Regions from separate parts of the Proteiniclasticum sp. C24MP genome, predicted to be linked through region 2. Evidence: riboswitches for the same ligand, from Rfam matches in the RefSeq annotation. Region 2 holds a riboswitch; each other region holds the start of a gene.
The links. A riboswitch is a leader RNA that binds a small molecule or an ion and turns the genes downstream of it on or off. The one in region 2 is predicted to bind lysine.

Region 1 (10,678 bases), on a different contig from region 2:
AACTGAAAGAGAAATTCAAGGTCATTGAAATTGATGCTCAGGCGGAAGCCAAAGCCTCAGGCAACATCAGAGCGGCAAATACCATCATCCTCGGTGTGCTTTCGAACTTTCTTGAAATCGAGGATGAAGTATGGCATGAAGTGCTCAAGGAGAATGTTCCGAAAAAGGCAGTAGAGGAAAACCTGGTCGCCTTCAGGAGGGGTAAAGCGTATGTCAGAGAGTAAAAGACTTTTCATAGGAATCGAACTGAATCAGATCCACAAGGAAAATCTGTCAGAGACCAACAAGAGAATCATGATGCATCTGAAAGAGGGACATCCTACACCAAGAGACAATTATCATATCACGCTGAGGTTCCTGGGTGAAACCAGGGAGAACAGAATTCCGGTCATAGAGGAGATCATGCAGGAAGTGGCCATGAAATCTCAGCTCTTTCTCACCTATATGGCAGAGCTTGATGAATTCAGAAAAGGAGACCGGTCCACCATCTGGATGGGGGTGAAGAGCAGGGAAAAGCTGGCGGAGATCCGTGAGCTGCTGGATGAAGAGCTGGAGAAGCTGTTCTACAAGAAAGACCCTTCGACTTATGTTCCTCATATCACACTGGTGAGAAACGGGGAATATCTGGAAAACGTGGAAGGCATCGAGGAGCTGAACCATAAGATGAAGCTTCCGAAGCTTCCGATTCTCATGGACAAACTGGTTCTGTTTGAAAGTGTGAAAGAAGGAGAGGAGCAGAAGTACATCAATATCTACGAGACTCCTCTCAATGTGAAGAGAGTGTAGGGTTCTCCTAGGATAACGGAGTAAGAACTATGAGAGGTCCTGGCTGAGATGGATGAAATCTTCTGCCGGGACTTCACATTTTCAGAAAGAGTTTTCTGAAAGTACACAGAGTATACACAGCTCCACGGCTGAGGTATGGGAAAATAAAGAGAAGAGAAACAGGAAAGGAGAGTACTTTATGGGCGTTCAGATATTCATCAATTACAACGGAGACTGCAGAGAAGCTGCAGAATACTACAGTGAGGTCTTCGAAACGAAACCTCCGGTATTCATGACCTTCGGGGAAGGCATAAGAGAAGAGGATCACAGTGTTCCGCTGGAAGCCATGAATCTCATCATGTATACGGAACTGGAGATTGAAGGAGACCGCATCATGATGTCGGATATCTTCCCGGGCATGGAATACAAGGTGGGAAACAATATGAATCTCACGGTCATCTGCAAGGATGTGGAAACTGTCACGAAGTATTTCTATCGGATGAAGGAAAATGGAACGGTGGAAATGGAACTTCAGGAAACGGAGTGGAGCCCCATCTACGGAAGCATCACCGACCAGTATGGAATCCACTGGCAGTTCAACGCTTCACCGGAAGTGGGAGAATTCAGCATAGAGTCCTGATCAGAAAGCGGATAGCACGCCTATCCGCTTTCTCTATGGGAAATATATGGAAGTATGGAAAGAATTAAGCTTTTCTTCATGTCATTCTTTCTGGAACTACGCTATAATAAGCAATATAAAAGCAGTTGAAAGAAATGAAATAATCATATTGCAAGGAAACCCTGCAGGAAGAGGTGAGCATTATTTTAGACAAGAAAACCGTAAAAAGCCTGATAACCATCATTTTTTCCGCAATTCTGTTTGCGTGGGCTTTAAAACACATTCCGTTTATCATGGACGTCTTCGGCACCGTTCTGAAACCGATGGTACCGCTGTTTATCGGTGGTGCCCTGGCCTTTGTGCTGAACATCTATGTGAAGCAGCTGGAAAGACTTTTCTCCGGGATCGGAAAGAAGAAAGTGAAAAGAGCAGTGAGCATCGTTGTGGCACTCCTGACACTGATTCTGATCCTGGCACTGGTGCTTCTCATCGTCATTCCGGAAATGGCCAGAACCTTCGACAATATCGGGAAAATGCTTCCTGATTTCTTCGAAGATGCAAAAGTATGGCTGGAAGGTATCATGGGCAGTTTCCCTATGTTTGAAGATTATCTGAACAATGTGGACCTCTCCCTTGAAAACATCGGAGAAACCCTTATGGATGTCATCATGGTGGGTGGAAACAACCTGGCGGACTTCACGGTGAGCGTTCTGACCAGACTGTTCTCAGGTGCCATGAACATTCTCCTGGGTCTCATCTTCGCCATCTACATTCTATTTGACAAGGAGAATCTGGGCAGGCAGGTGAGAAGAATTCTTTATGCGTACCTGCCAGAAAAAAGGGTGGACCAGTTTCTGGGCATCACCATCCTTGTCAGCGACATCTTCCAGAAGTTTGTCACAGGGCAGCTTACGGAAGCGGTGATTCTGGGCATGATGTTCGTGGTCTCCATGCTGATCTTCGGATTCCCTTACGCGGTGGTTGTAGGGGTACTTGTGACCCTGACAGCGATCATCCCCATTGTGGGTGCGTTCATCGCCATGGCCATCGGCTTCTTCCTGATCTTCGTGAACAGTCCTGTACAGGCCTTATGGTTCCTGGTGCTGTTCTTTGTACTGCAGCAGATAGAGGGAGATTTCATCTATCCTAAGGTTGTAGGCAATTCCATCGGGCTTCCCGCCCTCTGGGTGCTGGCGGCAGTCATGGTGGGGGGAGGACTCTACGGAATTCTTGGGATTCTTCTGGCAGTACCCATCGCATCCGTCTTCTATGTGCTCATCAAGAGAAATGTGGGTAACAGACTGGATGACAAGGATGTAGACGAACGAAAATACAAATAGCTGAAATCACAAGGAGTCCGCACTGAGCTGGACTCCTTTCTTGGGTAGTAAAAGTCAAGTGCACTGCAGTCTGATTGTTCCCGGATTCATAAAGGTTTTAAGTCGGAAATGGATGGAATCAATGATATAATAAAGAAAAACAGCTTCAGGAGAGATAACATGTATTTTATGATCATAGGGGAGCTGAGACTTCTCAAGCCCGCACAGACCAGATCTCAGGTGGAAAAAATGCTTTCGGATACACTGAAGAAAGTCAATGGAGACTATAAGGAGGTCATCGCATCGAATTTCTCGATGACCATCGGAAATGAGTTTCAGGGGCTTCTATCATCTGGGGATTCCGTCATGGAAATCATCGATGAGATCCGATTCCGCATGGATGAGGTGGAGCTTTTCTTCGGCATCGGCGTAGGTGACATCGAGACAAGGATCAGCAAGCTGAGCATCGGAATCGATGGTCCCGCCTACTGGAACGCGAGGGAAGCTCTTCTGGCGCTAAATGAGGACAATGATTACGGCAGTACGAAGATCCGCATCGAAGCAGACGAAAACAGAAATCTTGTGCGGATCATGAACGAGACCATAAGGCTCTGCGGGTATATTGAAAGCCGATGGAGAGACACCCAGAAAGAAGTGGTAAAGAAATCGGTGCTTCTTCATGGACATGACCTTTCAGTGAAGCAGATCGAACTGGCCGGGGAACTGGGACTTTCCACCCAGGCGCTGAATCAGAGAATACAAAGCAGCGGCTACTATAACTACATCCGTGCAAGGAAAGAAATATCTCTGCTTCTTGAAGCGGAGTGGGGAAAAGAGAAAAGACAGTAAAGATTGCCCTATACAGGGCAGCTTCAGAAATCATGGAAATCGGAGGTTCACTTTTGAAGAAAACACAGAGCATCGTCATCATACTTTTTCTGATTCTTTCAGCCTTCTTTCTCGTCGGCTATGAAAAGAGCGGCAGGAATGAAAACAGTGACCAGGAAAAGGCTTTTCTGGCGCAGGAAGGGCTTGATCTCTGGGTCATCTCGGACCTTCACTTCCTTTCCCCTTCCATCAATGATCAAGGCCCTTCCTTTCAGCGGTATATGGAAGTGGGGGACGGAAAGAATCTGAATGAGATCCATCGGATTACAGATGCCTTCAAAGATGAGATCATAGCTGCGAAGCCCGATGGCCTGATTGTCAGCGGCGATCTGACAAACAACGGCGAACGGGAAAGCCATCTGGATCTGGCTGCGCTCTTTCTAGAGATCGAGGATGCGGGCATAGAAGTCTATGTGACCCCGGGAAATCATGATGTGAACAATCCCTATGCAAGAGGGTTTCAGGGGGAAAAGCAGACCAGAGTAGATACCGTTTCACCGGAAGCGTTCAGGGAGATCTATAAGCAGAACGGATTTTCGCAGGCTTTTTCCGAAGATGAAAATTCCTTGAGCTATGCCGTGAAAGCGAATGAGAAAACCTGGATTCTCATGATCGACACAAACAGATACCAGAGAAATATGGAGCTTGGCTATCCGGAAGCTGGAGGGATCCTGAGCCTGGGTACCTTCACATGGATGAAGGAAGTTCTAAACAGTGCGCAGGAGGCAGGGGCTGAAGTCATCACAGTGACCCATCACAACGCGCTGATGCACAGCGGCATCGCCAGAGAAGGATATATGATCGACAACCATGAGGAGTATCTCGGCATCATCAGAAGAAGCGGTGTGAAGCTCAATCTCACAGGTCATATCCACATTCAGGACATCACGGTCAATGAGGAAATGGACCCTGTCTACGAAATCGCCACCAATGCGCTTTCCGTTTATCCTCATAAATACGGCAGAATCCGGGTGTCTGAAGAGTACGGCATCGAGTACCGGAGCAGAAAACTGGATCTCACTGAAATCATGCTGGGCAGTGCCCTGAAGGATTTCCGGTCTCTGGATGCCTATTCGAAATCCTATTTTGAAGAGAAGTCCGCGACACGGATCTATCATAGACTCCTTGAAGAGTCGAACGCCACAGAAGAGGAAGCAGGTATCATGGCAGAAGCCATCGGCATGCTGAATGTGCTCTATTTCGGGGGTGATGAAGATCAGCTCACGGAAGAAATGAGACTTCATGAGGGTTTCCGCCTTATGGGGGAAGTGGGGGACGAGAAGACGGCGTATTATATGCAGCGGATCCTGAATGAATCTGGTCCGGATGACAATATGCTCAGAATCGGTGAATGAACTTTGAGAATCTTTGAATTTCAAAGTACGTGTAAAGATTTACAGCGCAGATAATGTTCCACGATTTGTGTCAATCTCATATTTATTCAGAATTCAGGTTGACACTTTTTTCGTATTGAGATAGTATAGAGGCAACAATTTAATAGTGACCTCATCTTTGTAAGGTGAGGTAGAGGAGCGGTATTTAAGAACCATGGAGAAGCAGAGGAAGCAAAGATCCCATGGCACAGGAAATTTCGCCGAAGTGTAAAGTGGCCTCACCGCTTTATGCTGGGCTTGCAGTTAAGAGCTGCAGGACTGTCCTTATGGCTTACCCAGGTTATAAGGTTGAGCTATCTTATCAAGGGAAAGAAAGGGGTTCAAGGGTTGCATTTTAATGCCTGAGTTCGTCTCGGGTATTTTTTTATTTGTCGGAAAAACACTATTAAAACGTTAGAATGAATAATTATAAATAATAGGAAGCTGTATATGTATAATATGCAGACGAAAAGGAGAGAAACATAATGAGAAGAATCAGTATGATGATCATGGTAATCATGAGTGCGTTGGTGATAGTAACAGGATGCGGAACAAAGATCGATGCCGAAGGGGATGGCGTATTCAAGGTAGGAATGGAAGCCGGCTATGCACCGTTCAACTGGACACAGAGCGATGATGCAAGCGGCGCAGTGAAGATTGAAGGTACGGAAGAATATGCGGCTGGATATGATGTGGAGGTTGCCAAGAGGATTGCAGAAGGTCTTGGAGAAGAGCTTGTCATCGTCAAGGTCGAATGGGACGGACTGGTTCCTGCACTGAAGTCAGGCACCATCGATGCCATCATCGCCGGTATGTCTCCTACGGAAAAGAGAAAAGAATCCATTGATTTCACAGACAACTACTACATGTCCGATCTTGTCATTGTTGTGGCAAAAGACGGTGCCTATGCAGGTGCACAGAGTCTTTCCGATTTCAGCGGAGCGAAGATCACAGCGCAGCTGAACACCTTCCACTACGATGTCATCGATCAGATCGAAGGCGTACAGAAGCAGACAGCCATGGACAACTTCTCCGCCATCAGAGTGGCCCTGGAGTCCGGTGTCATTGATGCCTACGTGACAGAAAGACCGGAAGCGGTTAGTGCTTCCGCAGCCAACGACAAGTTCACTTTCATTGAACTGACAGACGGGTTTGAGACTTCCCCTGACGATACAGCCATCGCGGTCGGAATCAAGAAGGGAAATGAGACACTGGTTGAAGAAATCAACGCCATTCTAGGAGAACTCTCCGTAGAAGAGCAGCAGAGCATAATGGATCAGGCGATTCTGAATCAGCCTTCCGCAGAGTAAAATGTGATACCTGGCTTCAGCGGTGCTGAAGCCGGTTTTCCACGAGGAGGATAAAATGACACTGGAGACTATTTTTGATATAGCCGTAAGCAACTGGCCGATGTTTCTGAGAGGGGCTTTGTCCACTTTACAGATTTCCATCATCAGTACCATTCTGGGTACGATTCTGGGACTTGTCATCGGCATCATAAGAACCATACCGCAGCCGGAGAGAGGCATGAAGAAAATCTTCCTTAAGATCGTCAATGGTCTCATGTCTGTCTACATTGAAGTGTTCAGAGGGACACCTATGATTGTACAGGCCATGATCATCTACTACGGGGTAGCCAATACCTACGGCATAGATATGGACAGAACCTTCGCCGCGATTCTCATTGTAACCATCAACACCGGTGCATACATGTCTGAGATCGTAAGAGGAGGAATTCTCTCCATCGACAAGGGACAGTACGAAGCGGCTCAGTCCATCGGAATGACTCACTTTCAGACCATGATGAATGTGGTCCTGCCGCAGGTTGTCAGAAATATCCTTCCAGCCACAGGAAACGAATTCGTCATCAACATCAAGGATACTTCCGTTCTGAACGTGATTTCCGTTACAGAACTGTTCTTTGCCACAAAATCCGTTGCCGGTGTAAACTACATGTATATGGAAACATTCATTGTAGCTGCCATGATCTACCTCGTGATGACCTTCAGTGTAACCAGAATCCTGAGATTCATCGAGAGGAAAATGGACGGCCCGGAAAACTACAATCTCACAGGAAACCAGATGCAGGTGCTGAAACCGGAAGATCTGGCACACAAAAGCGAAGCGAGGGGGAATTAGAAAATGGAACATATCATAGAAATCAGTCATCTTCGAAAATCCTTCGGCGATCGCGAGATTCTGAAGGACATCGACTTCAGAGTGGATGCGGGTGAAGTGGTCTGTATCATAGGCGCTTCCGGTTCCGGAAAATCCACGCTGCTTCGATGCATCAATCTGCTGGAGACACCCTCAGGCGGAGAGATCCTCTACAAAGGCAAGAACATTCTAGGGGAAGAAATGAGCATCAATGCCTATAGAACCAAGCTCGGCATGGTGTTCCAGCAGTTCAATCTCTTCGAGAACCACAATGTGCTTTCAAACTGCGTGGTGGGCCAGATGAAGGTCCTGAAGAAAAGCAGAAAGGAAGCGGAAGAGACTGCGCTGAAATATCTGAAGGTGGTGGGCATGGACCAGTATGTCAATGCGAAGCCCAAGCAGCTTTCCGGTGGACAGAAGCAGAGAGTGGCCATTGCAAGAGCTCTTTCCATGGAGCCGGACGTGCTTCTTTTCGATGAACCCACCTCTGCACTGGACCCTGAAATGGTGGGAGAAGTGCTGAAGGTCATGAAGGATCTGGCGGAAGCGGGCCTTACCATGATTGTGGTGACCCACGAAATGGCCTTTGCCAGAGATGTATCAGACCGAGTCATCTTCATGAACGATGGCGTCATTGTGGAAGAAGGACACCCGAAGGACATCTTCAATGCACCGAAGGAAGAGCGTACGAGAACCTTCCTTCAGAGAACACTGAAAGAGAATTAATATAGAAGCGGCAAGCCCTTTCTGAGACAGGAGAAAGAGGACTTGACCGCTTCTTTTTCATTGGGCTCAATGGATACTTTACCGGCAGTTCATTACTTGGTGTTATGGTAACGGTAGACTGGCTGACATGTTGTCGGTATCGGGTTGAAAGAATGAGGCGAATGTAAAAATGAAAATTGCAGTAGTGACAGACAAATCAAGAGCAGAGATTCTTCATAACGAAGAAGGGCTTCTTGAAGACAGCTTCAAGGAATCAGTAGGAAAAGCAGTGGTGAAAGCGCTGAAAAGCAGATATGATGTGATTCGAATTCCTTTTGAGGAGAATCTCATTGAGAGAATCAGGAAGGAGAAAGTGGATTTTGTTTTCAATCTCTGCAACGGTATTCAGGGAGAATCCAGATTATCCCAGCTTCCCTCCCTTCTGGAGAAATACGGGATTCCCTATACGGGATCGGGACCCCTTCCCCATAACATCGCATACAACAAGATCTTCTCGGGGAAAGCGCTTCAGGCAGCCTCCATACCCACACCCGGATTCTTTACCTGCATGAAGGTGGAAGAGCTCTCCGCCATGGACCTGACTTATCCACTTCTGGTGAAACCCAAGAACGAAGGATCCAGCCGTGGCATAAGAGATGACTCCCTGGTGCACAATTTCGAGGAGCTGACGAAGAAGGTGAAGCATCTTCTAGAGCACTACGATCCGCCGGCGCTGATCAATGAATATATAGACGGAAAGGAGTTCACCGTTGGGGTTCTTGGAAACGGACAAGAGCTGTTGACGCTTCCGGTCATGGGCATCGATTTTTCGAATCTGCCTCTGAAGTTCAGGAAATTCTACAGTTTTGAAGTGAAGCATCATTATGATGATTATGTGCGTTTTCAGATTCCCGCCCAGGTGGAGCATCATGTGGAGGAGAAGATCAGAGCCACAGCGGAAGCTGCCTTCAAGGCGCTGGGCTTAAGAGACTATGCGCGCATCGATATGCGGGTCATGGATGGGAAGCCTTATGTCATCGAGGTGAACTCCTTGCCGGGGCTTCATCAGGAAATAAGCGATCTGGTGAAGATGGCGAAGGTCATCGGCATAGGCTATGAGGATCTGATTCTTCATATCATGGATTCGGCAAGAAGAAGATATGAGCATCTGTCCGGCGCAGACTACAAGATCCAGACCAGTCCCGCAGTATAGATGAGAGATTTTCTGAAAAGAAAGCGGAAACCTCTGTAAGGGGTTTCCGCTCTATAAGACACCTTCCGACGCAGCAAGAGAACAGATCCATTTATACGGACCTGTTCTCTTGCTGCGTCTTCTTCCATTTTCATTCATGAGGAATGTTTTTCTGCTTTTCCTGCAGCGCCTACTTCGAAACCATGCTCATCTTCTAGCTGCTGATGAGAAACACCGCTTTCCCGTGAAGCTTGCCGGCTTCATGGAGTCTATGGACTTCTGGTACATCTTCCAGTTTCCAGGTGGAAGAAACTCTTGGCTTCAGTTTTCCTTCCTCGACCAGTTCCGAGATTTCATGAAGTCTTTCTCCGCCTCTTTTAGCCTGTTCGCTGAGCAGCGTGATTCTGTCCTTGTCTCCGGCGTCCTTTGGAATACCGGTGGTGCTGACGAATCGTCCGCCGTCTTTCAGAAGAGGGAACAGTTTCTTCATTTCGTCTTCTTTCAGCGGGGCAAGGTTGTAGATGAGATCGAGCTTTTCCGTGATGACATCCGTGAGGTTCTCTTTTCTGTAATCTATGCTCTGAAGGATGTCCATCTCCTCGAGGACGGAAAGGGTCTCCGTGCTGCCGGTACCGATGATCTGTGCATTCTTCAGTTTCGCCAGCTGAACGGCCATGACACCTACTCCACCAGTGGCTCCATTGATGAGGATGCGCTGGTTTTCTCTGAGCTCACCCAGGTCATAGAGGCCCTGGTAGGCCGTGAGGGCGCTCAGCGGGAGGCTGGCCGCTTCCGCATAGGACAGGCGCTCTGGTATGAGATCCGCATCCTTTTCCTTCAGAACCGTATACTCCGCATAGGAGCCGTTCTCCTTGATGCTGAGATAGCTGTAGACCCGGTCTCCTTGTCTGAATTTCCTTGCTTTGTCTCCTGAAGCCACCACTTCGCCTGCCAGGTCCACTCCGAGAATTCTGGGTCTGCTGACATCGATGAGCTTTCCGAACTCGCCGCTTCTTGCGGCGGCATCAGCCGGATTGAAGGAAGCCGCATGTACTTTCACCAGCAGCTCATCTTCTTTCGGAACCGGAATGTCCAAGAGGGATGATTTGAAAACCGAAGGGTCCCCGAACTTCTCTATGGTCATCGCACGCATTTTATCCATGTGAAAATTCCTCCTTTTTTCTGCTTCTTACCTCAATATACGACAAAAAAACCTGGACTTTGAGCTCTGGAGCGCATTGTTAACAGAAGGTTTCTAAAATCATAATAAATGATTCCTATAGATTGATATAATAAGAGTATTAGTGAGGTGAAGGACAAATGGCCAAACGACTTTATTTCATCGCGAAACCCTCTTATCAGGGCCTTATCGTGGAGAAGACCATACATTTTGAGAATTTTCGTGGTCAAAGCTTGAATCAGAAACATAAATCCATCGAATCTATGCATCATGCCATCAGAGCCTATGAAAGCGGAGGAAAGATACTGGAAGTATCTTCAGACTCTCCTGATCCCTTGGGCAGAAAACTTACAGGGGATGCTCTTCTGGCGGAAACCCGGGACGGGAACAGGGTCCCTGTCATGAATATTTTCGAAAGCGCTAAAGTATTTGAAAAAGGAGGCCCATACAGAGATCTTCTGGAAGCGGATCCTGCTGATG
Region 2 (10,678 bases):
AGCACTGAAAGTCGGTGTACCGAATTTTTCAATGAATTCTTCTTCATAGCTGATATGCTCCGGTCTCACACCGAATATGACCTGTTTATTCACAAGGTTTTTATCCAGAAGGATCTTTCCTTTTTCGCTGGAGAGTGGAATGAGCGTTTCATCATATTCCAGATAGATATTTCCGTTCTGGGAAACTACCTGAGCTTCCAGGAAATTGATCTGTGGTGATCCGATGAATCCGGCTACAAATACATTGGCTGGATGATCATATATTTCCTGAGGTGCATCCACCTGCTGAATAATTCCGTCTTTCATGACGACAATTCTTGTTCCCATGGTCATGGCTTCAGTCTGGTCATGGGTGACATAGATGAAGGTTGTTTCCAGACGGCTATGCAGCTTTGATATTTCTGTTCTCATCTGTACTCTTAACTTCGCATCAAGATTCGAAAGCGGCTCATCCATAAGGAATACATTGGGATCTCTTACTATGGCTCTTCCTAAGGCAACTCTTTGTCTCTGCCCTCCAGATAAAGCTTTCGGCTTTCTTTTCAGCAGATGTTCAATATCCAGAATTCTTGCCGCTTCAGTCACTTTTTCATCGATCTCAGACTTTGAGATTTTTCTCAGCTTCAGACCAAAAGCCATATTGTCATAAACCGTCATATGGGGATAGAGCGCATAATTCTGGAAAACCATGGCAATATCTCTGTCTTTGGGGTCCACATCATTGATGATCCGATCACCTATCTTTATTGTACCCTCACTTATTTCCTCAAGTCCAGCAATCATTCGTAAAGTTGTGGATTTTCCGCATCCAGATGGCCCTACAAAAATGACGAACTCCTTATCCTCTATCTTAAGATTGAAATCTTTTACTGCGTCTACATTTCCTGAATATCTTTTCCATACATTCTGTAATTCTACACTTGCCAAAATACTTCAGCTCCTTTCATTTGTTTCCATGGTAATTCATAACCGATCTGAAATCTATTGACAGAATGCACAATTCTTACTGGATATTGATTATAAGATTTCTCTTTCACCATAAAAAGTTCATTTTTATAAAACTTCTTCGCATTTGATTTGCATGTGGATAATGATATCATGAGAGTAGAGTGGAAATAAACTATAAATACAGGAGGAAAGTCAAGATGATAAAACTGAAAGTGGATTCGAAAGAAAGAACGGATATGATTGAAATCACTGACGAGGTAAAAAGACTGGTGAAGGAAAGTGGGGTAGCGTCAGGTATATGCCTGCTCTTTGTTCCTCATACAACAGGGGCTGTAACCATAACGGAATATCAGGATCCCAATGTCATGGTGGACATGCTTGCAACCATGAACAACCTGATCCCCTTTGAGAACGACTATAAGCATGAAGAAGGAAATTCTGCAGCCCATATTAAATCCAGTTTGTTCAATTTTTCACTGGAAATGATCATTGACGAGGGAGAACTTGTCATTGGCGGTTACCAGGGCATTTACTTCTGTGAATTTGATGGACCACGAAACAGAAACGTATTCGTGAAGATTATGGAAGGATAGGGAAGAGAATGAATAAATTTGAGTTTATGACATCGGATCGGATTATTTTTGAAAGAGACGGACTGGCCCGGATCGGTGCGCTTTCAAAACCCTTCGGGAAGAAAGCCCTCATCGTGACAGGAAGCAGAGGAGAAGTCGCAGAGAAGATCAGAGGCTATCTGGAGGAAGAGGGTGTGAAGTCCGCTCACTTCAAAGTGACAGATGAACCAAGCCTTGATACCACAAAAGTAGGACTGGATCTGGCAAGAGATGAAAAGTGCGACATGGTCATCGCCTGTGGAGGCGGAAGCGTCATCGACAGCGGAAAAATCATCGCCGCCATGCTGGAGAATGAAGGTGACATCTTATCCTATCTGGAAGTCATCGGAGAAGGAAAGGCCCTTTCCAATCCATCTGCACCTTGCATCGCCATACCAACCACCTCAGGAACAGGCGCAGAAGTCACAAAGAATGCAGTCATCAGCTCTTCAGAGCACAAGGTGAAGGTAAGCCTTCGAAGCTCCTATATGGTTCCTGAGCTGGTGCTGCTTGATCCGCTTCTCACGGTCTCCATGCCGAAGGGCGTTACAGCAAGCACAGGTCTTGACGCTCTGACACAGGTCATCGAGCCTTTTGTCTCCCATCTGGCCAATCCCATGACGGATGCATTCTGCAGAGATGGGATGCGGCTCGCTTCAAGGTCTCTCAGAAAAGCCTACGACCAGGGCGAGAACCTGGAAGCCAGGGAAGAAATGCTTCTGGCAAGTCTTTTCGGTGGAATTGCTCTTGCCAATGCGAAACTTGGGGTAGTCCATGGATTTGCCGGCGTCATTGGCGGCATGTATGGCATCCCTCATGGAATCGTCTGTGCAGGGCTGCTGCCTCATTCCATAGAGACCAACGTGAAGGCGCTGATGGAAAGAGAAAAGGAGAATCCAGCCATTGCCCGATACAAGGAGGCAGCTGAAATTCTGACAGGAAACAGAGACGCTTCCATTGAAGACGGGATGAAATGGGTCATGGACCTGTGTGAACATCTTTCCATACCCAAGTTCAGAGAATTCGGCATGACGGAAGAAGATTTCAGAGAAATCATTGAAAAGTCCATGAGAGCCAGCAGCATGAAAGGGAATCCCATCGTGCTGACCTATGAAGAACTTTCAGATCTTCTGAAAAAGGCATTGTAGGATCTGCATAAGAGATTCTGCATGGATATTATGGTGGAAATAGATTGCTTTCAAAGTTTCAGAGAACATAAAGATAAACAAGAGTATGAGAGGTAGTGTGCAATGAGATTGTTTTTAGAGGTACTGCGAATCCTCCTGATCTTTTTCATATCAGGAAGTTTTTACTCCATGGTTCTGAGCATCGTTTATAAGTCCATGGGTGTTTCTCGATTTGAGTGGTTAGGTGCTGTGGCTGTCCTGGTTATCCTGTTTGTGATTTACAGAAATAGATGGCAGTTTAAAGGATGGTACAAAGGGGAAGAAAAGGCAGTGTTATCTCAGAAGACTACGAGGCTGCTGCTTTCTTTCTAGCCCTCTTACTGATTCTGCCACCACTTATCCATTATTTCATCGCATAATCCCAGGCTATAGTAAGATCAGCTATAGCATAAAATAATCAGACACCAAAAGAGGTTCGTTGGAACCCCTTTTAAATTATCAGTATGCACAGTATTTTTTTATAGAACCTGAAAAGAGAAAGCAAAGTCTGGCCTTGCTTTCTCTTTTTGCTGCTTATTCCAGTCTGCCTTTGGCAGTCTGATATTCAATTTCAATACCTATAATGGAAGTGATTTCTTTCTTGCCTTTGATGTACAGCTGCCCCTGATCTATGAAATCAGGTGCGTACTTCTCTATGATCTCTTCCAGTGCGGCATCTTTTTCACTGCCTTCAATAACCTTTGCTCTGCCAAATAGAACAACGCTTCTGTATCTTGTGGAAAACTGGTTCGGGAGTGTCTCCACATCGGTGACTACAGTGAAGGAGACTTTATCGCAATTGGATATGTTTTCCATTTTCATTCCTGAAGGAGCACAGTGGAAGTAGATTTTTCCGTTATGGTAAATGTAGCTCAGGGGTGTTGCGTAAGGATAGCCATCTACTCCTGTGGTAGCCAGCACTCCATAGAGACCTTCTTTAAGAATCTCTTCAATGTGTTCTTCGGGTAAGGTTCTGTTTTTGCGTCTTGGTTCACGAAACATAGGCATCTCCTTATAAATCAAATTTTATTCTCAAGGCCGATCAGCTGGATGGTAGATCAGCTGCACAACACCAGATGGATAAGTATTCACTTTCTTTAAAAGAAGATTCCTCCTGCTGGTAACGGTGAAAAGCGGTTTTCCCTCTCCCAGAAGTACAGGATGAACGGAGAGTCTGTATTCATCGACGAGATTGTTCTCCATGAAGGTGGTGATGAGATCAGAGCCTCCATAGAGCCAGATGTCCTTTCCCTGCTGCGCTTTAATCTTCTCTACTTCATCCGTCAGATGCTCCGACAACACCGTGAAATCGGGCGTGGACGCAAGGGTTCTTGAAAAAACGTACTTCTCCATGCTGCTGATGCGTGCAAGCATTTCTCTGTCTTCCATGGTGATATCATCATCAGACAGTAATTCTTTCCATAATTCGTAGCTCTTTCGTCCGAAGAAAATTGTATTGACCTGATCCAGAAAACTGTTGAAATCCATCTCCGGTTCCATGATGCACCAGTCGATTTCCCCATGTGTTCCCTCGATGAATCCATCAAGAGTTACAGCCAGATCCAGCAGAATTCTTCTCTTTCCTGACACTTCGTAACACCCCCTTTTTTGTCAGTATATCAGCTGAAGTCCCATAGAGCAATGAAACCTGTCAAGAAACAGAGTACATCTCTTCGGAAGGACAGAAGCATGAATATGCGTTTAGTCTTAATAATATGGAGATATTCTGCATAAATAGTAACGGTTTAGTAAAGTGAACATGTCAATAGTAAAAAAATATGACAATTTATTATCTGGATGTTGATTTATTAAACGATTACAGAGTATAATAGATACGATAACGCACATAATCATCGTTTCTAAATAGAGGAGCGACCAGAAGGTAATGGTAATGATATGAAACCCTTCTTTTACCATGAATAGCTGGCCGCCGAAGGAATGCAGCAAAAGGGTTTTTCTGCAGATCCTGGTGAAAAGGCACAAAGCCTATCACTGTCATGTAGGTATACATGGAGCGCTATTTATGTTTTTAAAACATAAAGGTGCTCTTTTTTGTTGTGCTTTTTTGAAGGATGATGCAGTGGAGGATAAGGGGGAAAGAATAATGGAAGCAATGATCAGGTTAAGAATGAGTGCCCATGATGCGCATTATGGGGGAGGTCTTGTGGATGGAGCCAGAATGCTGATGCTTTTCGGAGACGTGGCTACGGAGCTTCTCATAAGGAGAGATGGGGATGAAGGGCTCTTCAGGGCTTATGAGGAAGTGGAGTTTCTGGCACCTGTCTACGCCGGGGACTATATAGAGGCAGTGGGGAGAATCATCAAGGAAGGAAAGACTTCCAGAAAAATGGAATTTGAAGCGAGAAAAGTCATCGTTCCAAGAGGAGACCTTAGCGAGTCCGCCTGTGATGTGCTGAAGGAACCCATCGTCGTATGCAGGGCAGTGGGAACCTGTGTCGTCCCGCTCGAAAAGCAGAGAGGAGAATCGGAATAATGGAGAAACTCATTATCACCGCAGCCATCTGCGGAGCGGAAGTGACGAAGGAACATAACCCCAATGTACCCTATACTATTGAGGAAATCAGAAACGAGGCGAAAAAGGCTTATGATGCAGGTGCATCCGTCATTCATCTTCACGTCCGTGAAGATGATGGAACGCCGACACAGAGCAAGGAGAGATATGCAGCCTGCATGAAGGAAATCAGAGAAGTGTGCCCGGATGTGATCATTCAGCCCAGTACCGGTGGTGCTGTAGGCATGAGTGCAGACGAGAGGCTTCAGCCGCTGGAGCTTTCGCCTGAGATGGCGACCCTTGACTGTGGAACCCTGAATTTCGGAGGGGATGAGATCTTCGTCAATACGGAAAACATGATCATCGAATTCGCAAAAAGAATGAAAGATCGAAGCATCAAGCCGGAATGTGAAGTCTTTGATAAAAGCATGATCGATATGGCCGTGAGACTCATGAAAAAAGGTCACATCGAATCACCCATGCATTTCAATCTGGTCATGGGGGTCAATGGCGGGATCTCAGGAGAACCAAGAGACCTCATCTATCTTTCCGAATCGCTCCCTGAGGGAAGCACCTTCACGGTTTCGGGCATCGGCAGAGTGCAGCTTCCGCTGAGCACCATGGCGATTCTTCTGGGAGGCCATGTGAGAGTGGGATTTGAAGATAATATTTATCTAAAGAAAGGCCAGCTGGCGGAGTCCAATGCAGACTTTGTGAAAAGAGTGGTGGAGCTTTCAGGCATTCTTGGAAGAGAAGTGGCTACACCTCATGAAGCAAGACAGATACTGGGCATCAGTAAATAACTACCATTTGGAGGAAGTGACGATGAAGAAAACAGGATGCAGATATGGCACCCATCGGGTCATAAGCCCGGAAGGAGTTCTGCCACAGGCGGCACTTAAAATTGATAATGATATGGACATCTATGACAATGAGATTCTGGTGGATGTCATTGCGCTGAATATCGATTCTGCAAGTTTCACGCAGATCGAAGAAGAAGCGGGACATGATACGGAGAAAATCGGCAGAAAGATCATGGAAATCGTAGAGGATCGAGGGAAGATGCAGAACCCCGTCACCGGTTCCGGTGGCATGCTCATCGGCGTCGTAGAAGAGATCGGGGATGCGCTGAAAGATAAGATCGATCTTAAGGCAGGAGACAGGATTGCCACACTGGTATCACTGTCCCTGACACCGCTTAAGATCGAGAAGATAAAGGACATCAAAAAAGACATCGACCGTGTGGAAGTGGAAGCGAAAGCCATTCTCTTTGAATCAGGAATCTATGCGAAGCTCCCGAAGGACATGAATGAGAATCTGGCACTTGCAGCACTGGATGTGGCAGGAGCACCTGCCCAGGTGGCGAAAATGGTGAAGCCTGGAGACAGTGTTCTGATTCTGGGAGCAACTGGGAAATCAGGGATGATGTGTGCCTATGAGGCCATGAAGAGAGTAGGACCCACAGGAAATGTAGTGGCAACGGACCTTCGAGAGGAAGCGTTGGAGCTGCTTCTTAAGAACCGATTCTGTCACAAGGCCTTCTCAGGAGATGCGAGAAAACCAGTGGAGGTCATGAACAGGGCACTGGAGATGAATGGAGGAAGAGAATATGACATTGCCATCAATGTGGTGAATGTGCAGAACACGGAAATGAGCACCATTCTGCCCGTAAGAGACGGAGGAATCGTCTATTTCTTCTCCATGGCCACCAGCTTCACCAAGGCTGCGTTAGGGGCAGAAGGGGTAGGGAAAGATGTGACGATGATAGTAGGAAACGGCTACACCAAAGGTCATGCTGAAATCACTCTGGAGGAGCTGAGAGAGTCAGAAGCCCTGAGAAAAATTTTTGAAGAACTCTATGTATAGAAAGGAAGTATGTGATGAACAGATTTGCAGAGAATAACAGGAAAGAAATGTTTCCGGATGTGCCAGATGAGAAATGGAACAGCTGGCTGTGGCAGGTACAGAATCGAATTGAAACAGTAGAGGATCTTAAGAAATATCTCCCTCTCACAATAGAAGAAGAAGCAGGAGCAAGGAAAGCCACGAAATCCCTTAGAATGGCGATTACGCCATACTACCTGACACTTATGGATAAGGAGAACCACAGGGATCCGGTAAGACTTCAGGCAGTTCCTTCCGCCATGGAGATCATGACGTCCAATGCGGATCTCATGGATCCCCTGCATGAAGATGAAGATTCTCCGGTGCCTGGTCTTACTCACAGATATCCGGATCGTGTGCTGCTTCTCATTACAGATCAGTGCTCCATGTACTGCAGACACTGTACGAGAAGACGCTTTGCCGGACAGACAGACAGTCCCATGAGCAACGACAGAATCGATAAGGCCATCGACTATATCAGAAATACACCAGGCATCCGTGATGTGCTTCTTTCGGGCGGAGATGCTCTGCTCATGAGTGATGCAAGACTGGAAGCCATCATCAGGAAGCTGCGTGCCATTCCTCATGTGGAGATCATAAGAATCGGCAGTAGAGTGCCTGTGGTCATGCCTCAGAGAATCACCGAGGATCTTGTGAATATGCTGAAGAAGTATCATCCCATCTGGGTGAACACCCACTTCAACCATCCTTCGGAAATCACCGAAGAATCCAAAGCCGCCTGCGAAAGAATGGCCAATGCCGGAATTCCTCTTGGGAACCAGTCTGTTCTTCTCAAGGGAATCAATGACTGTGTCCATGTGATGAAGGAGCTTGTCCATGGCCTTGTGAGAATCAGAGTAAGACCTTATTACATCTATCAGTGCGATCTTTCCATGGGGCTGGAACACTTCAGAACTCCCGTATCCAAGGGGATCGAAATCATTGAAGGGCTTCGTGGACATACGTCAGGATTCAGTGTACCGACCTTTGTGGTGGATGCACCAGGCGGTGGCGGAAAGATTCCTGTCATGCCGAACTATGTGATCAGTCAGGGCACTCATAAGGTCATTCTCAGAAATTTTGAAGGGGTCATCACTACCTATACGGAACCGGACTCCTATGAAGAAACCTGTCAGTGTGAAGTATGCCAGGGAAAGAGAAAAGTGGAGAATATAGGCATATCCTCCCTTCTTGAGGGCGATGCCATCAACATCGGAAATTCCGAAGTACTCCGCAAGGCCAGATCGTAAATGAAAGGGCTGTTTCGTTTATCTTCTCTGGCCATTATGGGGATGGGAAAGAATACGGGGAAAACATCTTTTCTGAATCTCATCATCGAAGAAGCCCGGGTGCATCACAAAGAGAAGGTGCTGGCTCTGACTTCCATCGGACGGGATGGGGAAGAAAGAGACCTGGTCACAAAAGGAGACAAGCCGAAAATCTATATCAGCGAAGGAACACTTATAGCAACTTCGGAGGAGCTCTTATCCAGGTGTGATGTGACAAAGGAAATCATGGAGAGTACCCGCATATTCAGTGCACTGGGAAGAATCATCATCTTTCGTGCTCTCTCTGACGGATTTGTGGAAATAGCCGGGCCTTCAAGGAGCAGCGATCTTCTTGAAATAGAGAAGAGCATGAGAAGGATTGAAGAGCACTGTCTGTTCATCGTGGATGGTGCATTGTCCCGCATGTCTTTTTCCACGCGAACCGAAGGAGCGGTGCTCTGCACTGGCGTGAGTGTCAGTCAGAGTCAGGATAAGATTCTGGAGAAAACGAGAAATGCTTTGAAATCTCTGACCCTTCCTGTAACGAAGCATTCGCTTCCGAAGGAAGCTGGAAGAGCCTTTGTGAAAAACGGAAACTGGGAGAGAGTGCAGGGGGAGCTGGCGCTTTCTCTGGGGAAGGAGATACGTAAAGTGCTTTCGAATGATACGGAAGCCATCTACATAAAAGGAGCAGCTACAGATCAGCTGTTCACAGAGCTTCTGGCGGATGAGCATTTCAGAAACCGGGATTTCATACTTGCAGATGGAACAAGCTTACTGATCAGTCCTGAAATGATGAGCAGGCTTTCTAGAAGAAAGATTTCTCTGCAGGTGGTGGAGGAGATCAGAGTGGAAGAAATCATCGTCAATCCCTACGATCAGGGCGGTTTTGAAGTGGATATTGAAAAACTCATAGGAAGGATTCAGAAGGAAACGGAGATTCCGGTGAAGAGTCTTCGTGTATGGAAGGAGGGAAAATGATGCATTTCAGCAGGAAAGAGAAGCAGGACATGGGCCTGAAATTCGTCATGGACCTGATCAGGACCGGAAGCCCTTACGGAAAAGAACATAAGAGCAAACTGTCCTTTTATGGAAAGGACAAGGAAGAAGCCCTTCAAAGAGAGCTTGAAAGAACCAGAGATCTGAGAGACAGACTGCCTTCCCTCAGAGAATCGGCGGAGGAGCTCTTTCTCCTTCTGCATGAGCTTAGGGATATCCGAAACACCGTTTTGGCGGTAGAGGAAGGACTGGTACTGAGCGAGCTGGATCTCTTTGAGATCAAGTATTTTCTGAAAAGAATGCACAGGATTGAAGAAATCCGATCTTTCCTCCTCAGTCAGGAGCTGAAGCTGGAGAGGCTGGATGTGATTGCAGATCTGCTTGATCCAGCTGGAACAGGGTTAAACACATTCTACATCTATGACGAGTATGATGAGGAGTTAAGGGTCATCAGACGGGATAAGAAAGAGATTGAGAAAATGATCCGTTCCCTCAGAACTCCGGAAGAGAAAAATGAGCTGCTTGTCATGAGAAGAAAAATCGTGGCAAAAGAAGAAGTGAGAGAGTATGAAGTGAGAAGAGAGCTTTCGGATCAGCTGAAGCCCTATGCGCGGATACTGCTGCGCAATATGGATATCATCGGGGAGCTGGACTTTCTTCTGGCAAAAGCGGTGCTTTCTGAAAAGTTCGTTACCACCCTGCCTGTAGTAGGTGACTTGCCTTCCATCCATATGGTGGAAGGATATCATCCTTATTTCGCGGAACTTCTCAAAGGAAGAGGCCGGGAGTTTGTCCCCGTCTCACTGGAAGTGAGAAGAGGAAGTACGGTGATCACCGGTGCCAATATGGGGGGCAAGAGCATCAGTCTGAAGACCCTGTTTCTCAATGTGGTGCTGGTCCAGCTGGGTATTCTGCCCTTTGCAAGTAAAATGGAGACTCCGGTTCTTGGCAGCATGCATCTTCTTTCCGTGGATCGGGAGAATCCCGACCAGGGACTATCCTCCTTTGGGGGAGAAGTGGTGAAGATCACAGAAGTCATGGAAGGAATGAATGAGATGCCCTCATTACTGGTTCTGGATGAACCGGCCAGGGGCACCAATCCTGTGGAAGGCATGGCCATAGTAGGCGGACTGCTTAACTTTTTCAGAGACCGGCAGCATTTTCTTCTCGTCGCCACCCATTACGACATCAAGAGCCTCACGGGGATTCACAGGTATCAGGTGCGAGGTCTTAGAGAGGTTAATCTGGATGATCATATCAGTCAGGAAAAGGAAGACCGCCAGAAACAGG
Region 3 (10,678 bases), on a different contig from region 2:
AAGAATCCGATCGTTCTTCACTTCCGGGTAGAAATCCCGTATTTCAAGGTCCATGACTGCTCTGTTCATAATAGCTATGCCATCCACCGTTCTCTTGAGAGCACTTTTAATATCCTCATAGGTTTCTCTGGAAAAGGCTCGGATGGTGCCTTCGATCCTGGCACTTCCTGCCACGATGTTTCTTGCCGATCCACCGTGAAGCATGCCCGCATGGATCACTGCAGGCGAAAGGGGATCAAGATTTCTCGAGAGGATATTCTGTATGGCAAGAATCATCTGAGCCGCGGCCACCAGGGCATCATTTCCCAGATGAGGCTGTCCTGCATGACTGCTTTCCCCCTGAACTGTGATGTCGAACTCTCCGTTTCTGGCCATGAAAGGTCCGCTGCAGAGTCCGATTTTCCCCTTGGCAAGGCCTGGATAGAGATGGAAACCATAGATTCTCTTCACATTCAGTTTCTGAAGAATTCTCTCTTCCATGATGACCCTTGCTCCGCCCGGGCCTTCTTCTGCCGGCTGAAAGACAAGAACCACAGTCTTTTCCGGCTGCTCCAAGCTTTTGAGGCATCTGGCAAAGCCAAGCAGCATGGCCATATGTCCATCATGACCGCAGGCATGCATGAAGCCTTCATGCTTTGAAGAAAAAGCTCTGCCTGTTTTTTCCGTCACTTTCAGCCCATCCATGTCCGCGCGAAAGGCCACAGCATCTCCCGACTTTCCTTCAAGCACCGCAATCCAGCCTGTTCCTGCCGTTTTCACAGGTTCATAGCCGTAGGATAGAAGCTTCTCTCTGATATAGCCTGATGTCAGAGGCAGATCAAAGGAAAGCTCCGGTATGCGGTGCAGGTCTCTTCTTATTTCTTTCACTTCTTCAAACAGCATCTCCATATCCATGTTCTTCTCCTTATATCCCGCTGAGCACATCATCCATGGTTTCAATGAAAAGATCGATCTCCTCCCTGCTGAGGATCAGTGCCGGAAGAAGCCTCACTACTTCATTGCCCGTCACATTAAGCAGAAGATGATGCTCCAGCGCTCTCTCTTTCACTCTTTCCGCATGAGCGCCCACAACCAGTCCCAGCATGAGTCCTTCTCCCCGGATTTCACGGATGACCAGCGGATGCCGGTCCATGAGCATCTCAAGGCCTTCCAGAAGATATCCGCTCTTCTCCTTCAGCTCTTCCTTGAATCCCTCTTCCAGAAGCACGGAAAGCATGGCATTCCCCGCAGCGCAGGCCACTGGATTGCCACCGAAGGTGGATCCATGGTCTCCCGGCTTCAGTACATCTTCCACACTTTCATGAACCAGCATGGCGCCGATGGGAAGTCCTCCCCCAAGCCCTTTGGCAAGAGTCATGGCATCGGGAGTCAGGCCATAGGCTTCATGGGAGAAAAGATTCCCCGTTCTCATGAGCCCAGTCTGCACCTCATCCACCAGAATCAGCGCATGATGTTTTCTTGCTTCTTCTCTGATGGCGGCGATGAATTCTTCTGTGACCTGCCTAAGTCCCCCTTCTCCCTGTATGATCTCAAAAATGATGCCACAGGTGTTTTCATCCACAGCCTCTCTTAAGGCATCCACATCATTCAGTGGGATATGCACCACATCCTGAAGCGATTTCCCGAACTGGTCCTTATACTTTCCATTCCCCGTGACACTCATGCTGCCCATGGTTCTCCCATGAAAGCCCCTGTCCACGGATACGAACCTGGTTTTTTCTCCATGGAAGCCCTGTCCGTATTTACGTGCAAGTTTCAGCATGGCTTCATTGGCTTCCGCACCGGAATTGGCGAAATACACCTTGCTGGCAAAGCTGTTTTCCACCAGCTTCTTCGCAAGGGACACCTGAGCGGATGTTGTGAAGTAATTGGAGAGATGCAGAAAAGCGTCCATCTGCTCTCTGATGGCATCCGCTATCGCAGGATGTCCATGACCCAGGGTATTCACGGCAATCCCTGAATAGAAATCAAGATATCTGTTTCCTTCCCTGTCATAGAGATACATGCCTTCTCCGCGGGCGATCTCCAGAGGAATTCTCTTATAGAGATTCAGTACATAGTTCTGATCTTCACGCATAAGCGTCATATTCTCACCTCAAATCATCCAGAAGTTTCGTCTTTTCCCGTGTCTTGTCGTCCTTGTATTTGATCACCTTTGCAGGAGAACCCGCCACCACCGCTTCTTCCGGAACATCTTCCGTGACGATGGCTCCTGCCGCCACCACCGCATTCTTTCCGACTCTGACGCCTTCAAGAATCACCGCATTGGCTCCAATAAGGACCCCGTCTTCGATGATCACCGGAGTCTTTGAGGGCGGCTCCAGAACCCCTGCCACCACGGCGCCTGCGCCGATGTGGCAGTTCTTTCCGATGGTTCCTCTTGCGCCCACCACGGCATTCATGTCCACCATGGTGCCATCACCGATGACGGAACCGATGTTTATGACCGCACCCATCATGATCACTGCCCCTTTCCCGATGACCACATGGTCTCTTATGAAGGCACCCGGCTCGATTCTCGCATCGATCTTTGTCAGGTCCAGAAGGGGAATGGCAGAATTTCTTCTGTCGTTTTCCAGCACCATATCGGTGATTTTCTCCCTGTACAGAGACAGAAATTCCTCCACCATCTTTGCTTCTCCGAAGAGGATCCGGCTGTTCCCCTCACCAAACACTTTCAGGGCTCCGAAATCGGCCCCCTCCAGATTTCCGTTCACATAGAGCTTCACCGGGGTGCTTTTTTCCGCATTTTTGATGAATGCCGCAATGGCATAGGCATCCTGTAACATCATTTCACTCATTTTCAATCATCCTTTCATCATATGGTCCATAGCATACAGACCCGGTTTCTGGTTTATTATGAACTGCGCCGCTTTCACCGCTCCTCTGGCAAAAAGCATTCTGGATTCTCCCCTGTGGACGAGCTCCAGACTTTCACTCTCCAGTGCAAAAAGCACTGTGTGTTCTCCGACGATGCTTCCTCCACGCACTGCATGAATGCCCAGTTCTCCTTTCTTTCTGGGAGAGACCCCTTCTCGTCCATAGACCCTTTCATGAGGAACGCCGCCTGCATCCACCGCATCAGCCAGTAGCAGCGCTGTACCGCTGGGTGCATCCTTTTTCCTGTTATGATGCTTCTCGATGATTTCCACATCCGCATCTTCTCCCAGAAGCCTCGCCGCTTCTCTTGCCAGATGCTTCAGCACATAGACCCCCAGGCTGTAGTTTCCGCTTTTAATAATAGGAATGAGTCTGGCCGCCTCTTCTATTTCAGCCAGGTCTTTCTCCTCATGACCGGTGGTTCCAATAACAAGAGGCACCTGATTTTCCCTGCAGTAGGAGAGAATGGTGCCGAGGGCCTCCTTCCCTGAAAAATCAATGGCCACATCCGCGCCGCCCATGGAAGATACATAGGCACTCTCTTCCCTGTCCACCAGAACCACTTCCACCTCCGGATGATCTTCCTCATAGAGGGCTGAAATGGCTCTGCCCATCTGCCCTCCTGCGCCGAATAGAATCACTTTCATCTTCCTGCGCCCCCTTCCATGAGACCATAGGCTCTGAGAACAGAGATCAGTTTCTCCTTGTTCTGCTCCTCCAGCCCCACAAGAGGCAGCCTGAACTCCCCTGCCTCGTATCCCATGAGGTTCAGCGCTTCTTTGGCCGGTACCGGATTGGTTTCCATGAAGAGAGAGGACGTCAGATTTTCATATGCCCTCTGACTCGCAAGAGATTTTTCCGCTCTTCCTTCCACATAGTCATAGACCATCTCGTGGACCGCCTTAGGCACCACATTGGATAAGACGGAAATGACGCCATGGGCTCCCTTGGCCATGAAGTCATAGATTTCATTGTCGTTTCCGGAGTAGACTCTGAAGTTCTCCTTCACCTCCTGCAGAATGACTGCCGCTCTGTCCGGTTCACCGGAAGCTTCCTTGAGACCGACGATGTTGGAAATCTCCGCAAGCTTCACCACGGTTTCAGGCAGAAGATCCACAGAGGTCCGTCCTGGCACATTGTAGAGTATGACGGGAAGCTTCACCGCATCCGCCACAGCCTTGTAGTGTGCATAAAGTCCTCTCTGGCTGGGCTTGTTGTAGTAAGGCGTCACCAGAAGAAGTCCGTCCACACCTATCCTTTCCGCTTCCACGGAAAGGGAGATGGTGTCACTGGTACAGTTTGACCCTGTGCCTGCAATGACAGGCACTCTGCCCTGGACCAGATCCACGGTGAAGCTGAATAATGCCAGCTTCTCTTCTTTGGACATGGTGGCGGACTCTCCTGTGGTACCTGCCATGATGAGCGCATCTGTACCTTCCTCAATCTGCCACTCTATGAGACGCTTCAGTGACGCGTAATCAATCTCTCCGTTTTTAAAAGGGGTGATCAGGGCAACCCCCGCTCCAATCCATAAACTCATCTTCTTTCCTCCCATACTCTCTTTAAAATCTCCACAGCATTGCTTGCTGCGCCTTTTCTGATATTGTCCGCCACGCACCAGAGGTGCAGTGAATTATCCAGGCTCTCATCTTTTCTCAGTCTGCCCAAAAGGACCTGGTCCTGACCCGTGGCATCTCTGGCTGTGGGATAGTCTGTTTCGTAATAGATGATTCCTTCAGAGGAAGCCAGCGCTTTTCTAAGCGCCTCGTAATCGATCTTCTCTCTGCAGGTGACATTCATGGCAACGCTGTGTCCGTTAAGAACAGGTACCCTGACACAGGTGGCTGTGACCTTCATCTTTTCATCCTCCAGAATCTTTCTGGTCTCATCGACCATCTTCTGCTCTTCTTTCGTATAACCGTCCTCCAGAAACACATCGATCTGCGGAAGGCAGTTATCGGAAATGACCTTGGGATAGAAGGAAGGCTCTTTTCCTGCTCTTGTGCCCAGAAGATCCTCCACACCTTTCTGCCCGGAGCCCGACACCGCCTGATAGGTGGTATAGGCTACTCTTTCCACCTGATAGAGATCATGGATCACCTTCAGTGGCAGAACGGACTGGATGGTGGAACAGTTGGGATTGCTGATGAGAAGATGGTCTTCTACAGCCTTCATATTGATTTCCGGAACCACCAGAGGCACTTCTTCATGCATACGCCACTGACTGCTGTTGTCGATGACGGTGATGCCGTTTTGGGTGGCGATCGGTGCATAGATCTCTGAGATGCTTCCTCCTGCAGAGAAGAGGGCGTACTGGAATCTTTCCTTGTCAAAGGAGCCTTCCGTGAGCTCTTCCACCTCGATCTCTTTTCCCTGAAAGAGAACCTTCTTTCCGGCAGATCTTTCCGATGCCAGAAGCACCAGATTCCCGAGAGGAAGTTCCATCTCTTCCAGAACCGTCAGAAAGGTTCTGCCCACCATACCGGTGGCTCCTACTATGGCCAGATTAAGCTTGTCCAATTTCCATCTCTCCTTTCGCAATGCATACAGCGGGTCCTTCCAGAAACACCTGGTCTTTTACAGTGACTTCAAGCATTCCTCCATCCACATGGACCTTTGCTTTGGGCTTCGTGAAGCCCAGTTTATGGGCAGTCACCTGAGCGGATGCGGCACCTGTTCCGCAGGCCAGCGTGTAGCCCACTCCGCGTTCAAAGGTCAGAAGCCTTATGGCCTCTTCGCTTTCCACCTTTACGAAGTTCACGTTGATGTGCTCCGGAAAGAATTCATGGTGACAGAGGCCATCGGCATCCTCATAGGGCACTTCATCCTCCGTAAAGACCACAGCATGCAGGGTCCCGAGAAAGAGCACATGAAGATCATAGCTTCTTCCATTGACCGCAAGGTTCAGAATTTCCCCCTCATAAACCTCCCTTCTCACATGGGGTGCAGTGAGATGAAAAGATGGCTTCATGAGCCCGATACGGATTCTCTCATACCCAGAAGATACATCCACTGGAAGAATCCCCGCCAGGGTTTCCACCTGGAACCGGTCATTTTCCACCAGATCATTTTCATGGGCAAACCTTGCGAAGCATCTCAGCCCGTTTCCGCACATAGGTGCAACACTGCCGTCCTGATTGTAGTAGGCCATTTTAAGGTCCGCCACCTGAGACTCCTTCACGATGAGCAGTCCATCTGCGCCGATGCCGTAGTTTCTATGACAGAGGGCTTTGGCCGTTTCACTTTCTTCTCTTCCCTCCAGATCCTTTTCTATTAGGACTATGAAGTCATTTCCGGTCCCGTGATATTTTGTGAATTTCATGTTTCTCACCCTCCTTACAGAGAAAAGGCATCTGCAATGAGCTCTACCGCCTTCTCCTTATGCTTTTTCTCCATGGTGTAGGAGATGGAGATCTCCGATGTGCTCACCTGCTTGAAGGTGATGCCGTTTTGCGCAAAGAGCGTAAAGATTCTAGCCGCTACACCGCTCTGGGTCCTCATACCTGATCCCACCACGGATACCTTCAGAATCTCAGTGGTGGTCGTCAGCTCCGCTCCGGGGAGCTCATCCACCACTTCGTGCAGCACCGATTCCATGAGCTTTCTGTCTTCGGCTGAAGCCGTGAAGGAAAGCGTTACGGATCCGTCCGGCATGGGCGTCTGACTGATCATATCCACATTGATCTCCTCTTCTGCCAGTTTTGTGAAAATGTCTGCCGTATGGATGCTTCTTTCCGGCAGATGACTGATGGTGACCATCATGATGTTTTCCAGTACCGACAGACCGGTGATGCTTCTCTCTTCCACGTTTTTTTCTCCTTCCTGTATATAGGTTCCTCTTTTGTCTTCGTGGGCAGAGCCCACATAGATGATGACGCCGTAGTTCTGGGCAATGTCCACGGATCTGGGTTCCATGACCTTGGCACCGAGAAATGCCATTTCCTTCATCTCCTCATAGGTGATGGAGTCCATGTGCCTTGCCCTGGGATAGAGCCTCGGATCCACTCCGTAGATGCCGTCCACATCCGTATAGATCTCGCAGTGGCAATGAAGCTTTGCCGCCAGAGCCACTGCTGTGGTATCGGATCCTCCTCTTCCCAGGGTGGTGATTTCGCCGCTTTCATTGAATCCCTGAAATCCCGCCACCACTACGATATATCCTTCGGACAGATATTTTTCGATGTTTTTCGGATCAATGTCTCTGATCTTGTTCTTCGTATGAATGCCTTCCGTGAGAATGCCTGCCTGGTATCCCGTTAGGGATACGGCCTTCACTCCTTTCTCCTGAAGAATCATGGTGAGAAGGGCTATGGAGATCTGTTCTCCCGTGGCCAGCATCATATCCACTTCTCTTTTAGACGGATTCTCCGATGCTTCCCTTGCCATGGACAGAAGCTGATTGGTGGTCTTTCCCATGGCGGAGACCACCACCACCAGCTCTTCTCCCTCAATCTGTCTTCTCGCAAGCTTTTCTGCGATGCTTTTCATTCTCGCAAGGTCGGCCACCGAGGATCCGCCGAATTTCAGTACTGTTCTCATCGCTTAATATTCCTCCATCTGATCATTTCTTATGAGGTCCTCATAGGTCTCTCTCTTCACCACAACCTTTGATTTTCCGCTTCTGACGAAGATCACCGGCGGTTTTCTCAGGCGGTTGTAGTTGGACGCCATGGAGTAGTGGTAGGCACCTGTGGAAAACACCGCCAGAAGGTTTCCTTTTTCCGGTACCGGAAGATGCGCTTCTCTCACCAGAATATCTCCGGACTCGCAGGCTTTTCCCGTCACCGTATAGACTTCCTCTTGTGGATCCTCCATCCTGTCTGCCAGGCATGCTGTATAGGTTGCATCGTAGAGAACCGTACGGATGTGATCGGCCATGCTGCCGTCCACAAAGACGTACTTCTTTCCCCCATAGGTGGTTTTGGTTCCACCCACCTCGTAAAGTGTGGTTCCCGCATTGGCCACAATGGCACGTCCAGGCTCGATGAGCACTTTCAGGGGCAGAAGGTCCATCTGCTCTGAAATCCCTGCTACATGTTCAAGGAGTGCTTTCAGGAAGTTTTCATACACCATGGGCGTATCCTTTTCCTCATAGGAGACCCCAAAGCCTCCACCAAGGTTCAGTTCCCTAATCGCTATGCCCTTCTCTTTCAGGTTACCCACATAGCCAAGCATTTCCTCCACAGCTTTGAAGTAGGATTCCTCTTCAAAGATCTGGGATCCGATATGACAGTGGATACCTCGAAAGTCAAAGACGGGATCCGCATCAAGGGTTTTTATGAGATCCACGGTGTCTGCACTGAAGATGCTGAGACCGAATTTCGAATCATTCTTCGTGGTGCTGATGTATTCATGGGTATGGGCTTCGATGCCGGGATTCACCCGCAGAATCACTCTCTGCTTCTTTTCTCTCTCTTCCAGAATCCCTCTCAGTCTTTCCGCCTCGTCCTCATTGTCCAGAATGATGGTTCCTACGCCGCTATGCACTGCATAGACGAGTTCTTCCAGAGATTTGTTGTTTCCGTGAAAGAAGATCTTCTCCGCTGGGAAGCCCGCTGCAAGTGCTGTGAAGAGCTCTCCTCCTGAGACCACATCCAGCGATAGATTTTCCTCCTTTATGAGCTTTGCCATGGCTTTTGTCATGAACGCCTTGGAGGCATAGATCACTTCCGTCTCGATTCTCTCATGGATGAAATTCTCTCTGAATAGCCTGGTTCTGGATCTCATTTCCTCCTCATCCATGATGTAGAGGGGGGTTCCATAGGTTCTGGCCAGGTCCTTAGTACTGACACCGCCGATGTGAAGATGATTGTTTATGATGCTCTGTGTTCCATATAGTCTCATGGGTTTGTCCTCCTGCAGATAAAAAAATATGACCGTGAGCGAATGCTCACGGTCATGAATATACCTTGCAGTCGCCCTGCCATGTTAAAGCGCACTTCCAGACCATTGGGCAACGATCTGGAAATAGTCCCTGACTTGTTCAGTCAGGGCCCAGTACAATGTACTTCGGCGTCAGCCCCTTTCCCTTTCACGGTACTCTTGACTAGACGCGACCTCTTTTCACACGGCTGTATTAAATTATTGCTATCTTACATTTAATTTGTTTTATTGTCAAACGAATCGCTTATAATCGTTGAATAATTATACATCTCTTAATTTGTTTCCCGTTGTCACCTGATGTAATCCTTTTAACCGATAAACTTTTCAGAGATTTTCAAAGCAGGTTTTACAGAGCAAGGATCCTGTTCCAGACTTCTTCCAGCACGGGAATGCCTTTTTCAAGATTCTCTTTTCTTCTCTTGATGGTGGATTCACCGGGATAGGATACCCTGCCGATTTCCTCATCCACTTCCGATGATTTCAGGTCTTCCACAATGCGGGTGACCATGGTGTCGATTTCTCCTGCTGTACTGAATTTCTTCGGATCGATGGCTATGAGGACCTGGGACAGTCCCGACTCATTCTGGTCATCCTTGGCGATATCACGAGTGGCGTTGCCACCGGCTAAAACCGTCGCAATCATATCCAGCACGATGGAAAGTCCGCTTCCTTTCCAGAAACCGATGGGCAGAACTCTTCTGGTTTCCTCGATGACTTTCGGATCCGTACTCAGTTTCCCTGCCTGATCATATCCACCAGGAATGGGCAGTTCTTTCCCTTTCATTCTGTAGTCTTCCAGCTTTCCATAGGAGAACTGGGACATGGCCATATCCAGTACCACATGTTCCCCGCTGGTTCTTGGCACTGCCATGATGAAAGGATTATTGCCGATCTTATGGTCCTTTCCGCCGTAGGCAGGCATATTAGGCATGGTATTGGTCCAGCAGATGCCGATGTATCCTTCTTCGGCGGCCTGCCATCCGTATGCACCGCCTCTTAACCAGTGATTGGTGTTTCTCAGTGCCACAACCCCGATTCCGTTTTCTTCAGCCAGTTCGCAGGCTCTTTTCATGGCACGCTTGGCGTTGATGTTTCCAAGTCCCAGGTTCCCGTTCCATCTTTCCATGGCACCGAAATGCATCTCGCATTCGGGCAGGGCCTTGGGATTGATGACCTTGCGGTCTATGTAGCTTACGATTCTCGGAAATCTGTTGACGCCATGGGAATAGACTCCGTCAAGGCTTGTCATGGCAAAGTTCTCCGCCGCTTCAAAGGCGATGTCCTCAGAGACTCCGCGGTCGGTGAGGACCCTCTTGAATTCATTCAGCATGGTTTCATATGGTATTCTCATAATTTTTCTCCCCCAGTATATAGAGTATTCTCTTTCTATCTTATCACGAATGAAGCGCTCCTGAACCATAAAAAGAATGCAGACCCTATAAAGGCATCTGCATTCTTTTTCTTCTTTCCATATGGAGCAGCGTGAGTGAGATGAGTAGCGCCAGAAGCTCCACCAGTGGAATGGTGATCCATACTCCAGTGATGCCCATGGCATCTGCAAAGAGGAGAAGTACCGGTGGAATCAGCAGTATTCCTCGGAGTAGCGAAACGATGAAGGAGGGTCTCGGTTTCGCCTTGGCTGAAAAATAGGAGATGATGGTGATGTTCATTCCGGCAAAGAGGAAGGAGGTGAAATAGATCCGCATGCCTTCCTTGGCCAGGCGGTGGAGCTCCAGATTGTTTTCCGAGTTGAACGCCCTGATGATCTCATCGGAGTTACCGATGAATATGCTGTAGAGAAGCACCGCCAGCACCGCTGAGAAAAGAATCCCCAGTCTGAGTGTTCTTCTCACATTCTCCTGATTTCCCTGACCGTGATTGAAGCTGATGATGGGCTGAATCCCCTGCCCTACTC

Region 1: linked by a shared signal. The riboswitch ahead of ACHAL6_RS09025 (transporter substrate-binding domain-containing protein) and the one ahead of ACHAL6_RS13520 (hotdog domain-containing protein) in region 2 are both predicted to bind lysine.
Region 3: linked by a shared signal. The riboswitch ahead of lysA (diaminopimelate decarboxylase) and the one ahead of ACHAL6_RS13520 (hotdog domain-containing protein) in region 2 are both predicted to bind lysine.

What each region holds. Positions count from the first base shown of each region.
Region 1 covers NZ_JBINJW010000011.1:505-11,182, reverse strand. The annotation lists gene ACHAL6_RS09055 (indolepyruvate oxidoreductase subunit beta) at 1-224, shown strand, start outside; gene thpR (RNA 2',3'-cyclic phosphodiesterase) at 211-786, shown strand; gene ACHAL6_RS09045 (VOC family protein) at 965-1,405, shown strand; gene ACHAL6_RS09040 (AI-2E family transporter) at 1,579-2,724, shown strand; gene ACHAL6_RS09035 (SatD family protein) at 2,884-3,552, shown strand; gene ACHAL6_RS09030 (metallophosphoesterase) at 3,606-4,946, shown strand; lysine riboswitch at 5,109-5,289, shown strand; gene ACHAL6_RS09025 (transporter substrate-binding domain-containing protein) at 5,447-6,274, shown strand; gene ACHAL6_RS09020 (amino acid ABC transporter permease) at 6,330-7,103, shown strand; gene ACHAL6_RS09015 (amino acid ABC transporter ATP-binding protein) at 7,107-7,847, shown strand; gene ACHAL6_RS09010 (ATP-grasp domain-containing protein) at 8,017-9,039, shown strand; gene ACHAL6_RS09005 (NADP-dependent oxidoreductase) at 9,233-10,180, opposite strand; gene ACHAL6_RS09000 (DUF6977 family protein) at 10,339-10,678, shown strand, end outside.
Region 2 covers NZ_JBINJW010000027.1:22,859-33,536, reverse strand. The annotation lists gene ACHAL6_RS13550 (ABC transporter ATP-binding protein) at 1-927, opposite strand, end outside; gene ACHAL6_RS13545 (secondary thiamine-phosphate synthase enzyme YjbQ) at 1,146-1,541, shown strand; gene ACHAL6_RS13540 (iron-containing alcohol dehydrogenase) at 1,550-2,707, shown strand; gene ACHAL6_RS13535 (hypothetical protein) at 2,810-3,058, shown strand; gene ACHAL6_RS13530 (pyridoxamine 5'-phosphate oxidase family protein) at 3,260-3,727, opposite strand; gene ACHAL6_RS13525 (dihydrofolate reductase family protein) at 3,758-4,315, opposite strand; lysine riboswitch at 4,582-4,753, shown strand; gene ACHAL6_RS13520 (hotdog domain-containing protein) at 4,830-5,219, shown strand; gene ACHAL6_RS13515 (3-keto-5-aminohexanoate cleavage protein) at 5,219-6,040, shown strand; gene ACHAL6_RS13510 (L-erythro-3,5-diaminohexanoate dehydrogenase) at 6,063-7,103, shown strand; gene ablA (lysine 2,3-aminomutase) at 7,118-8,371, shown strand; gene ACHAL6_RS13500 (hypothetical protein) at 8,414-9,370, shown strand; gene ACHAL6_RS13495 (hypothetical protein) at 9,367-10,678, shown strand, end outside.
Region 3 covers NZ_JBINJW010000001.1:347,361-358,038, forward strand. The annotation lists gene ACHAL6_RS01740 (M20 family metallopeptidase) at 1-894, opposite strand, end outside; gene ACHAL6_RS01745 (aspartate aminotransferase family protein) at 905-2,086, opposite strand; gene dapD (2,3,4,5-tetrahydropyridine-2,6-dicarboxylate N-acetyltransferase) at 2,091-2,792, opposite strand; gene dapB (4-hydroxy-tetrahydrodipicolinate reductase) at 2,808-3,527, opposite strand; gene dapA (4-hydroxy-tetrahydrodipicolinate synthase) at 3,524-4,420, opposite strand; gene ACHAL6_RS01765 (aspartate-semialdehyde dehydrogenase) at 4,417-5,400, opposite strand; gene dapF (diaminopimelate epimerase) at 5,387-6,202, opposite strand; gene ACHAL6_RS01775 (aspartate kinase) at 6,217-7,419, opposite strand; gene lysA (diaminopimelate decarboxylase) at 7,423-8,724, opposite strand; lysine riboswitch at 8,804-8,950, opposite strand; gene yiaK (3-dehydro-L-gulonate 2-dehydrogenase) at 9,110-10,114, opposite strand; gene ACHAL6_RS01790 (MATE family efflux transporter) at 10,200-10,678, opposite strand, start outside.